2 regions of the Bacillus sp. YH3-2-B2 genome follow, and region 2 is predicted to be linked to the other one. Evidence: predicted binding sites of a transcription regulator. Region 2 holds the regulator's gene; the other holds the start of a gene.
What was found. The regulator LexA, encoded in region 2, represses DNA repair genes until DNA is damaged. The targets are predictions, from matches to a motif close to CGAACATATGTTCG.

Region 1 (5,754 bases), on a different contig from region 2:
CGAACGCGCCCAGAACGAGCGGATAATCGAGCCCGATGATAAAATAGCCGATTGTGACGAGAACGCCGACACAGAAACTGACGAGCAGCTGTCCTTGTATGTATGAACTGAGAGCTTCATCCATGTCCCGAAGGATTTGTTTTCCTTCTTTTTGATGTTTTTCCGGAAGAAGCCGCAGCAGTCGCCGGGGGGCTTTATTTCCTTCTTTTAACATGTAATACAGCGCAAACGGAATAATGGCTGCGGTGATGGCGGCATTGGCAGCCGTACCGGCCAGACTGCTGAGAGAATCAGCGATTGAACCGGAATAATTTGCGGCTTTGTCCGCTAATTTTTTAAAGGAATCCCCATGCTGAAGCCTGGAAAACCATTTGCTGTCCTGAAGGTGTCCGATCCAATTTTCAGCTTTTGCGGAAAGCTCTGGAATATGATCTGTGAAGGCTGTAAACTGTTTTTGAACGGCAGGGCCCGCCGTATACAGGAAGAGGACAAAAAGGCCGGCTGCTCCCGCATAAATCGCTAAAATCGCGATTCCTTGGGGCAGCTTTAATTTCGCATGCAGCAGTCTGACGAGCGGGCGGCACAAATAGTAAAGGACGCCCGATAATACAATGGGCGGAAACAAGGTTTTAACCGTAATCACAACAGGCTGGAACAAAAAGTCTATTAATGTTCCGAGATAAATGATGAGAAATAACAGAAGAACGGCATAACCGATCTTGAAATAAGGCCCGACAGGCATATCCTGCACCACGCAATCTTTAAGGGTTTACTCTCGGACGTTTCCCTTATCGCCCAGTGCATAAACGTCCGTGTCAGGAAAACTGCCCCTGATTGGTGACGTAATCGTAGATAATATCTTCTACATGGGCATGGAGATCCTCATCGGGTTCTTCATTCCTTCTTTCTTCTAAAGCTTTTTTTAAACTCTGTTTTTCATAGGGGCTCAGCGGATCTGTCGACACATTCCGTCCATACTGGCGGAGGGCTTGTCCCAGCATTTTTTCTATAAATTGATCCATCATATATTCTCCTATTCTTGTCATTCATCTTTATTCTACTAAATATCATGTGATCCTCCCACTCTTCTATCATATTTTCTGTCAGGACGATTTAGGCTCTTATTCCAGTTCAGCCGAGAGAATAAGATGAAACGGCAGCGTTAACGCATCTTCATCGTTTATGATTTTTAAACGTTTTTCGTCATGCCTCACTTGTTTTACCCATCCCCAAAAGCGGCGGGGGCCGTGTGCTGAAGCATAGGTGACCGAGATGGCTCTGTCTTCTTCAATCGACGCCGCAATGATGCGGTTCATGTCGTTCAGTTGCTCTTCGCTCAGTTCCGGAGGCCGGAATTCCCGTTCTTTTCGTTTTTTTGCAAGCAGCTGCTCCCGATGTTCGGGCAGCATCATCCGGCTTGATTCCCACATGACATTATACCCGGGTGTTAATTTGTTCGGATTCATGTATATCACCTCAATTATTTGTAATGCCCGCCGATTTTTTCAGCCCGGTGAAAGGCTTGGCCGGCCTCTGTCAGCGAAGCGGCATGGAGGAGCGACGCAGGGCCGTACCGCTCATGAATATCATCCAATACTTTGCCGAGACTGATCTTTTTTTCCTGAGCATCAAACAGGCTCAGCTGAACATAATCACAGGGCTCCAGCTGGGAAAGGGAGACGCCGGCGCTGCGGACGGGCTCACCGTTCCAATGCTCTTTGAAGAGCTTGACCGCCGCTTTAAAAATATCCATTCCGAAATTAGTCGGAGAGACCAGCTTTCTCTGTCTGTGAAAACCTGAAGGGAATTCAAAATCAGCGCCTCTGATGCTGACCGAAACCGTATGGCCGATGTATTGTTTGAAACGGGCGCGGCGGGCCACTTCTTCGCTTAACTCCAGCAGCACGACTTTGATATCCTCAAAGCGGCTGTAGTCTCTCGGGAGGGTCATGTTATGGCCGATCGCTTTTTGCCGGCTGTGCGTGTTGACGGTGACCGGAGAGGGATCGATGCCGCGGGCTGTCCGCTGAAGCAATTCGCCGTTAATGCCCCAGCGTTTTTTCAGCAGTTCGGCGGGGTGCACGGCAAGCCCGCCGATTGTGCTGATGCCCATCCGTCTTAAATGATGCTCCATCCGTTTTCCGATGCCGAATAATTTTCCGACCGGCAGCGGCCACAGATCCTCCCTGATATTTGACATATCCAATCTGTAGATGCCGGATGCGTTTTTTTTGGCAAAATGGTCGCAAGCCATTTTCGCGAGCGCCTTATTCGGTCCGATGCCGACACGGGCATAAATTCCGAATTCACGCATAATCGCTTGCTGAATGCTTTCGGCAATTGTAAAAGGATCACCGAACAGCCGCCTGCTTCCGGTCACGTCGAGAAACTGCTCATCGATGGAGTAGGGTTCTACAAGATCGGTATATCGTTCAAACAGTTCGGTAATCACGACGGATACATCAATATACCGCTGCATCCGCGGACGGACAATAACGGCGTCGGGACATTTGGCCTGCGCTTCCCACAGCCGTTCGGCATTTTTTACGCCGTATCGTTTGGCGAGCGGACAAGCCGCAAGCACGACGCCGCTGCGTCTTTCGGGATCTCCCGAGACAATCACGGGCCGGCTTTTGAGATGAGGCGCTTCCGCTTTTTCTACAGACGCATAAAACGATTGCATATCAACAAGAAGAATATCAGCCATAAAAAAACCTCCGGGAACATTTGTTCTGTTTTTCATTGTACCCGAACAATGATCACGTTTATACTGGTAATTCATTCCCCGGTTGGAAGACGTGCTGATTCGTTTGCTTGAAAAGAAATCATTTACAATTGCAAACAACCCACATATAATTTTTTATATTCCAATGAGAAGAGCTGACATTCATTTTGCCGGACGAAAAGGAGAGTCAATCGATAATGGATATTCGAACAATTACCTCTGAAGACTATGAAATGGTTACGTCTGTTTTGAATGAATGGTGGGGCGGCAGGCAGATGAAAGACAAACTGCCGCGCTTGTTTTTTGAACATTTTCAGGACACGAGCTTTATCACGTACGGGCCGGAGGGAATGACCGGTTTTTTAATCGGTTTTCAGTCACAATCAGACCCTGAGACAGCCTACATTCATTTTTCCGGTGTGCATCCGGATTTCAGAAAAATGCAAATTGGAAAACAGCTCTACGATCGATTTATGGAGACGGTGAAAAAAAGGGGCTGCACAAAAGTCAATTGCGTGACGGCGCCTGTCAATAAAGTATCAATCGCTTATCATACAAAATTGGGCTTTGAAGTTGAAAAAGGAACCAAAACCGTAAACGGAATCCCTGTTTTTGCGAATTATGACGGTCCGGGAGAAGACCGGATTCTGTTTGTGAAATATATGTAGAGGGGGATGAATATGGGTTTTTTAGCTGACACGCCCAAACCGCCCTATTATGCGGTCATTTTTTCATCAATAAAGGGAAAATATGATGAGGAATATGAGCATACGGCAGAGCGCATGATGAATTTGGCAGGCGGACAGCCGGGCTTTTTAGGCGCGGAAAGCGTTCGGGAGGAAAACGGCTGCGGCATCACGGTTTCCTACTGGGACAGCCTGGAGGCGATTAAAAGGTGGAAAGACCATACTGACCACCGGGCGGCAAAACAAAAAGGAAAAAGCGCCTGGTATGAAGCGTACGCGGTCCGCATTACGAAGACGGAGTCACAGCGGATGTTTGCGTCAAAAGGGGCGGAAGATTGATTACATTTTTACGGCATACACAAGAACAGACGGCGCGGGAAATTGCGGCGGTTCAACGTTGCTCTTATCAAAAAGAAGCCGAGCTGATCGGCTTTTTCGGCATTCCAGCCCTGCATGAAACACCCGGTGACATACAGAGGTCACGGGAGACGTTTGCCGGTTTCAAGGAAAAAGATCGGCTTGCAGGCGTCATTTCGTATGAAAAAAAGGGGTATGACCTTGTCATATGCAGGCTGACGGTGCACCCGTCCGCCTTTCGGAAAGGAATCGGACGGGCACTTATTCAATTTGTGATAGATCAAAACCGGGACGCCCAAAAAATAGAGGCGGCTACCGCCAGTCAAAACGTTCCGGCAGTCTCTCTCTATTTAAAAACCGGGTTCACAGAAGCCGGACAGACAGAGACGCCGGAAGGGCTGACCCTCTCGTTTTTTCATCTTTATCCGAAGAGGAAAGCGGAAGTTGTTCCGTACAAGCCGGAATGGAAAGAGATGTTTGAAAGAGAGAAGGCGGACTTGATCCGAATCTTCGGCCCCGCTCTTCATTCTGTCAGCCATATCGGCAGCACCTCCATCCCGGGAATGGCCGCAAAACCCGTCATTGATATACTGGCGGAGGTCAAAGATATTTCGGACGCTGACCGATTCAGTCCGCAGCTGGAAGCACTCGGCTATGAGGCGAAAGGAGAAAACGGGATAGAGGGCCGGCGTTTCTTTCAAAAAGGCGGCAGCAAGCGCACACACCACATCCACATATACGAAACAGGCCATCCGGATGTGAAGCGTCATCTGCTGTTCCGGGATTACCTCACTGCAAAGCCTGAAAAAGCGGCTCAATACATGGAACTGAAACGGCGGCTCGCAAAGGCATACCCATACGATATGGAAAAGTATAGTGAAGGGAAAAATGACTGGATCAAGGCGGCTGAACAAGAGGCAAAGGACTGGGAGAGCAGGCTGCTGTAAAGAAAGCAGAAACAATGCATACAGCGGCTCCGGTATGCTACAATGGCGAAAATGAAAAACGGAGGATCATCTATGCAAATACATGTGACGGATGCGGCGAAACACACACTTCAGCAGGCGATGGACGCCAACCCGGGGAAAAAAGCGCAGCTCCGCTATGACGCAGAAGGCTGCGGGTGCGCGGTGAGCGGCGTGCCGACCATCTGGCTGGCGGACGAATTAACGGGACAATGCGAGGCCATTGAAACCAACGGACTTCCGCTTTACATCCAGACCTCACAAAAAGTGTTTTTTGACGAGGAAATGACAATCGATTACAATGAAAAGGCAAAAACGCTCGTCTTAAAAAGCCCGGCAGAGATGCTGAGCCCGAGAATGAGCATATTAGTAAAGCAGGGAGAAACGGAAAGTGAATCAAAAGCTGAAAGCCATTAAACAGACGGCACAGCATAAAACGTGGGTATCCTTTCTGAACAACAACCACCCGTACAGTCTGCTGCACTGGTCCATCGGAGGCGCTGAATCCGTTCAGAAGGATGTCTGGCTGCTTCAGGATGAGATGACCTTCAAAGCGCAGGAGTTTACGACAATCGACCTCGCCATTGACTGGATCGGAGAAAATATGGACGGGATTACCGACGTTTTATGACGGGAAAGCGAAAGAACCAGCATACGTTCTTTCGCTTTTTTACGTTTGCGTCATGGTATCTAAAAAGGTTTGAACGGCTTTGCGGTAGCTCTCCGGATTTTTGGTGTACGACATGGCATGCCCGCCCGATTCGGCCAGATAGAGCATCTTCGGGCCGCGTTTTCTGCGGTGCAGCAATTCGGAAGAAGCGGGAGGTATATAATCATCTTCCTTACTGTGAATAAACAGCACGGGCTGCCGGATTCGGCTGATAACCGATAAAGGCGATACATCACGGATACGGTATCCTTCTCTCATCCGCAAAAAGAAATCAGCCAAAGGCAGAAGCGGCCACGGAGGCAGCCGGAACTCCCGCTTCAGCCTGTAGGCGAGCTGATCGCGAAAGCTTGC
Region 2 (5,754 bases):
GACAAATTCAATGGGAGTCATTGATGAATCATATAAAGGCGACAATGACTTCTGGTTTTTTCCTGCATTCGCTCTTCGGGATACCGACATTTCCAAGGGGGAGCGGATCTGCCAATTCAGAATCATGAAGAAAATGCCTGAAGTGGAGCTGATCGAAGTAGACAAACTCGGAAACAATGACCGGGGCGGACTGGGATCAACAGGCACGAAATAAAACGAAAAAAAAGACTGCTTAACAGCAGTCTTTTTTTATGGAAACAACAGTTACATTCAATTTGTTTCGGGGATTCTTAAATTGGGAAATCAAACAAAACTAAGGAGAAGGGTTTCATTTTTATCATTTAAGCTTTCCGTCTCTTTGAACAGAAAGACTTTCTTAGGTTAAAGGATAGAGGTTGTTTTGATGTTTTTATTCTTCAAGATGAACGGAGGTTTTGTCCAACGTATATAATATTGTGACAAAAGTGTAAACAAAAGAAAGGATGATGTTATGGAAAAAAGGGTTAGAAGAGTAGACCGTAAAGCAGCTGGCAAAGAGGCAGAGCAGAAGAAACCGTCCAAAGTCACCCTGTTCTGCCGTTCGCTTCAAAGGCTGAAGCATTTGTATTGTAACATAAACATACAAATGCCATCAATAACCAAAAAAGGAATTTTAGTTTTAATTTTACCGTTTTTGCTTCTGCCGTTCTTTCGGGCTGATGCCGCTTCAGATATTTACGGCAGTTTCGAGGAATTAAAGCTGAATGAAGATCCTTCCGATTTTTCCATTTCAACGCGGGAGCATGACCCTTCTGTCCTCATATTAGCTATACACGGCGGAGGCATAGAGCCGGGGACCAGTGAGTTAGCCAGAGAAATTGCCGAAAACCGGAGTTTATATTTATTTGAAGGGTTAAAATCAGCCGGTAATGCGGCTCTGCATTTGACAAGTTCGCATTTCGATGAACCTAAGGCCGTGCAAATGGTGAAAGAGCACTCTAATGTCATTTCATTGCACGGTTACGGCAGTGATGATAAAAAGATAAAAATCGGCGGTACAGACAGAGAACGAGCCGAACTTTTGACCGATGTGCTGAAACGGCACGGGTATCCTGCCGTTCTTCTTGGTATAAATGATAAATATGCAGGCGTCAGTCCGAACAACCTTGCCAATCAATCTTCATCCGGATTGAGTATCCAAATCGAAATGAGCACCGGCTTCAGAACATCACTATTTGACACTTTTACGCTGAAAAGCAGAGCATCCACACAAAATAAGACCTTTTATCAATTCACAAAAACGATTTCTGATTTTATCAGTGACAATTATTAATAAGCACGCCTATTTTGTCGGCGGGGCTTTTTCTTTTGAAATTTATGAAACTTTAAGTTCTTAAGATCGTATACATAATTGACAGGATGAAAGAAAAGAGGTGGGCAAATGAAAGTGATGATCGGGTCTATCATTCTTCTTGTCATCATCGGATTCGGTTTATGGCTGATGCTTAGTCCAATCTTTAAACAAGTGGGAAGCGGAGCCAAAAAATTAAAAAAGTCATGGGAGGAAGAAGATCAGCATGAGCGAAAATAAGCGCGGAAACACAAAAAAAATTCTCGGCGGTGTGATTATAGGTGCAGCCCTTTTAATTGCGGGCGTCACAGCGTCACTATTCATTGAAAAAATACCGAACGGTTATGTCGGGGTTGTATACTCACCGAATGGCGGGGTAAAATCCGACACATTGGACCAAGGCTGGCACTTAGTCGGATTATTTAATAAAGTAACGGAATACCCGGTGCGTATGCAGACAGTGAATAATGAAAATATAAAAGTGGCAACCTCTGACGGTAAAAATATTGAAATGGATATCGCTTACAACTATGTCGTGCAGCCTGATAAAGTAGTCGATCTGTTTAACAAATTCGGGGCGGTAGATGTGGAAACGATCGAAAATACATATTTAAAAACAAGGCTGTGGGATGCGGCGCGAAAATCAATCAGCAAATACTCGGTTATTGACACATACGGGCAAAAATCTGCAGAAGCCGCTGCCGATGTTCAAAAGAGATTTGCTGATGATATGAAGAGTCTTGGATTTTTAATTGATGATCTGACGCTTGGCGTACCAAAGCCGGATAAAGCCACACAGGAAGCCATCGATGCAAGGGTGAAGTCTTCACAGGAACTTGAACGGACACAAACTGAAATTAAAATAGCCGAAGCCGAAGCGAAAAAGAAAAAAATTGAAGCGGAAGGGATCGCTGACTATAACGAAATCATAAAGAAATCAATGTCCGATGAAATGATCAAATATAAATGGATTGAAAAATGGGACGGAAAAACGCCGAAAGCGACAGGCACAGACTCACTGCTGCAGCTGCCGCTGGACGATCAGAAGCAAAAGTAAATAGAGAAGGAGGCGATTGCCTCCTTTTTATGTTTTTTCCTGAGGGTCTTTTTCCGGCACTAATTCTTCAGACGCCTCGGTTTGATAGCTCCATAGCGTGCTATCCGTCTCTGTTGTGTCCTGGTAATCTTCGGGGAGTACATATTGCTGCAAATACCGGTGAAAAAATGCCTCAAAAACAGAAATGCAAAGTGCAGAGATAACCGATGCCGCGGCAGGAGAGACATTAAACCCGCCAATGTTCATCAGGAATATCCATAATATAATGAATGAAATTCCGAAATCAGCTGCAACGGCTGTGAAATTGCTTGTTCTCGGCAGAATCATGCAATCACCCGCAAAATAAGTGATTAAACTTAAGATCACTGTAATAAACAGAACGTTTAAAAAGGTTACTTGGTACATAAGATCCAGAACAATGTACAGTAAAGCAAGTGTGAGCGCCGTTTTAGAAGCGAAAGCAATTACGTGTTTCATTTGAACCACCTTCGTTATTTCGTTTAGTCTTCATTGTAAGCAATCCGCAAATTTTTAAACTGGTATATAGTGGTTATAAAGTAAAATGTGAATAGACATCACAGGATTCACAAGTTAAAATATGTAAAAAGGGGGATGCAAATGAAAAAATATTGGATATGTATTGCTGTTTTTTTATTATGTTTTAGCGGAATACACTCAGCTAAAGCGGCTACCACTGAATTCGGATCAAAAACAAGCTTCACTTTGGAGGGAAACGCAAAAGAGTTTCATATTGAAAATCCGGGGACTGTAGCTGCCGACGATTATTTTTTAGGCTATAAGTTCACCATAATGAACAACTCTTCGTGCGGTTTAAGCATGAAACTCCAGCGGATGGCGCTGAACGGAAATTTTTATACATTAAGTTCTAAAAACTACAGCGGCAGCTGGCTAAACCTCAGTGCCCAGGATAAAAAATCAATTGATCCGTATCACAAATACAGGATTCTGGTTGAAAGTTCTTCAAACGTCTGTGGTCCCGTCTATATTAAAGGGTTTTACGGTGTAGAATATTATCATTTTGATTGAAAATAGATACTCGCTAAAGGCAGCGGGTTTTTTTATATTTATATTTAACTTATTGCACTATGTACTAAATATTCATAGTTGAATTTTTGACGTACCTGCCCAAAGAAAAGATAAAAAATCAAATTCATCACGCACAAATATATAAAAAGTTGAAAAATGGATGAAAAGTTTCTTGAGGGAAACATTATTAGTTGACTTCAAAAGTGTGATGTCGGATAATAAGAATGTAAGTTTTTCCTCCTTAGCAGATTCGTTTCTTAAGCCAGGGCGAATCTGCTTTTTTTATGCAAAAAAACCCCTCTGTAAGGGGTTTTTTACGATAAATGAAGTTTAATAGAATTAATGGACGGCTCTGAATACGCCGATCACTTTTCCCAAAATGCTTACGTTTTGCAGGATAATCGGCTCCATCGTCGGATTTTCCGGCTGCAGCCGAACATAATTGTCTTCTTTATAGAAGCGCTTAACCGTCGCTTCATCATCTTCGGTCATAGCTACGACGATTTCTCCGTTATTGGCCGTGTTCTGCTGTTTGACAATGACGTAATCTTTGTCAAAAATGCCGGCGTCAATCATACTTTCTCCCATGATTTCTAACATAAAGACATGTTCGCCCGGAGGAACCATCCGGTCAGGAAGCGGAAAATACTCGTCGATATTTTCAACAGCCGTAATCGGAATACCCGCCGTCACTTTCCCGATGACCGGAACGTTTACGACCTGGCTTTTCGGAATATGGACTTCTTCTTCATCCAATACCTCAATCGCCCTCGGTTTAGTAGGGTCCCGTCTGATCAGGCCTTTTGTCTCCAGCCGCGCCAAATGGCCGTGCACGGTTGAACTGGAAGCCAGTCCTACTGCTTCTCCTATCTCTCTTACAGAAGGCGGATATCCTTTCGTTTTTACCTCTTCTTTAATAAAACGCAGGATATCAAGCTGCCTTTTTGATAGCTTCGTCATATTTCGCACCTCAAAACGTCGATTTTTAAGTAGATTATAGCATGATTTTCCTGACAGTACAAACATAGGTTCGAAAAAAACGATTGACAGAAACATTTGTTCGTATATACTGAAAGATATAAAAAGCGAACAAACATTCTTATCGGAGGTTATTTACATGGCGAAAGAATCTATCATATTTGTCGGGCTGTTTACTGCGATTTTAAGTGCCGCTATTTTACTTGTCTCATGTGCGGGAAATGATCAGTCCCTCAGCCAATATGTTAAAATAAAGGTTCAGGACGGCGATACACTCTGGTCACTTGCGGATCATGTAGCAGAAAAGAAACACATTAATAAAGAAGATTTCATTGAGTGGGTGACGGAGAATAATCATCTCCAAACTGCTGATATAAAGCCCGGAGACGAACTTATTCTTCCGGTTAAGAAGAAGCATCCGGCCGTATATCAGCTGGCCATTGTCAATTAGAGAGGAAAGAGAGAAATGAAGGCGCTCATTTATGCCCGCGTAAGCACAAACAAAGAACAGCAGCAAACGTCATTAAAAAGACAGGAAGAAGAGCTCAGTGAGATCGCTGCTGCAAACGGCATGGAAGTCGTGAAAGTCATTTCTGAGAAAGCCAGCGGTTATGAAATGGATCGCGACGGAGTATTTGAAATGCTTGATGAAATTAAAAAATCACATATTGACGCGATATTGGTGCAGGACGAAACGAGATTGGGAAGAGGAAACGCCAAGATTGCGCTTTTGCATTGTATTTACAGGGAGAACGTAAAGATATATACGACGGCTCATAAAGGTGAACTGGAGCTTTCCGAAGCTGATTCGATGGTACTTGAAATCGTCAGTATTGTTGAGGAATATCAAAGGAAAATTCACAATATGAAAATCCGGCGGGGAATGAAAAGAGCCGTGAAAAACGGCTACAAACCTGAACGGAATCTGAAAAACAGACATGAAAACAGCGGAAAAGAAAAAAAAGAGGTTCCGGTTTCGGAAATTATCAGGCTGAGAGCCAACAAGCTTACCTTTGCAGAAATCGCAGCGACCCTAAGAGGATTCGGCTATGACGTGTCCAAAGCCACGGTTCACCGGCGGTTTCAGGAATATACCGCAGACACAGAAGGCAGCTGACGCGCATCAGTTGTAAAAAAGACTGCGTTTTAGTAGTATATAATCAACACGCACCAAAGGAGCTTATTATGATTTCTAAAGAAAAAATCGCAAGAATTAACGAATTGGCTCAAAAAGCTAAATCAAACACGATAACGGATGAGGAAAAAGCTGAACAGCAAAAGCTTCGCCAGGAGTATTTGAAAGGATTCCGCTCCTCAATGAAAAATACGTTAAAGAGCGTAA

Region 1: a site for LexA is predicted at 2,721-2,734, ahead of ACWJJX_RS11780 (DNA polymerase IV). Genes of this name have one in related genera too.

Annotation. Positions count from the first base shown of each region.
Region 1 covers NZ_JBSJQE010000003.1:295,473-301,226, reverse strand. The annotation lists gene ACWJJX_RS11795 (AI-2E family transporter) at 1-742, opposite strand, end outside; gene ACWJJX_RS11790 (YqzH family protein) at 816-1,022, opposite strand; gene ACWJJX_RS11785 (YolD-like family protein) at 1,122-1,466, opposite strand; gene ACWJJX_RS11780 (DNA polymerase IV) at 1,481-2,707, opposite strand; gene ACWJJX_RS11775 (GNAT family N-acetyltransferase) at 2,923-3,393, shown strand; gene ACWJJX_RS11770 (antibiotic biosynthesis monooxygenase family protein) at 3,406-3,750, shown strand; gene ACWJJX_RS11765 (GNAT family N-acetyltransferase) at 3,747-4,715, shown strand; gene ACWJJX_RS11760 (iron-sulfur cluster biosynthesis family protein) at 4,788-5,150, shown strand; gene ACWJJX_RS11755 (DUF2552 family protein) at 5,125-5,364, shown strand; gene ACWJJX_RS11750 (alpha/beta hydrolase) at 5,404-5,754, opposite strand, start outside.
Region 2 covers NZ_JBSJQE010000001.1:958,367-964,120, forward strand. The annotation lists gene ACWJJX_RS04495 (dUTP diphosphatase) at 1-214, shown strand, start outside; gene ACWJJX_RS04500 (poly-gamma-glutamate hydrolase family protein) at 491-1,312, shown strand; gene ACWJJX_RS04505 (hypothetical protein) at 1,421-1,570, shown strand; gene ACWJJX_RS04510 (prohibitin family protein) at 1,557-2,387, shown strand; gene ACWJJX_RS04515 (YndM family protein) at 2,415-2,864, opposite strand; gene ACWJJX_RS04520 (hypothetical protein) at 3,006-3,434, shown strand; gene lexA (transcriptional repressor LexA) at 3,774-4,394, opposite strand; gene yneA (cell division suppressor protein YneA) at 4,552-4,863, shown strand; gene ACWJJX_RS04535 (YneB family resolvase-like protein) at 4,879-5,529, shown strand; gene ACWJJX_RS04540 (DUF896 domain-containing protein) at 5,598-5,754, shown strand, end outside.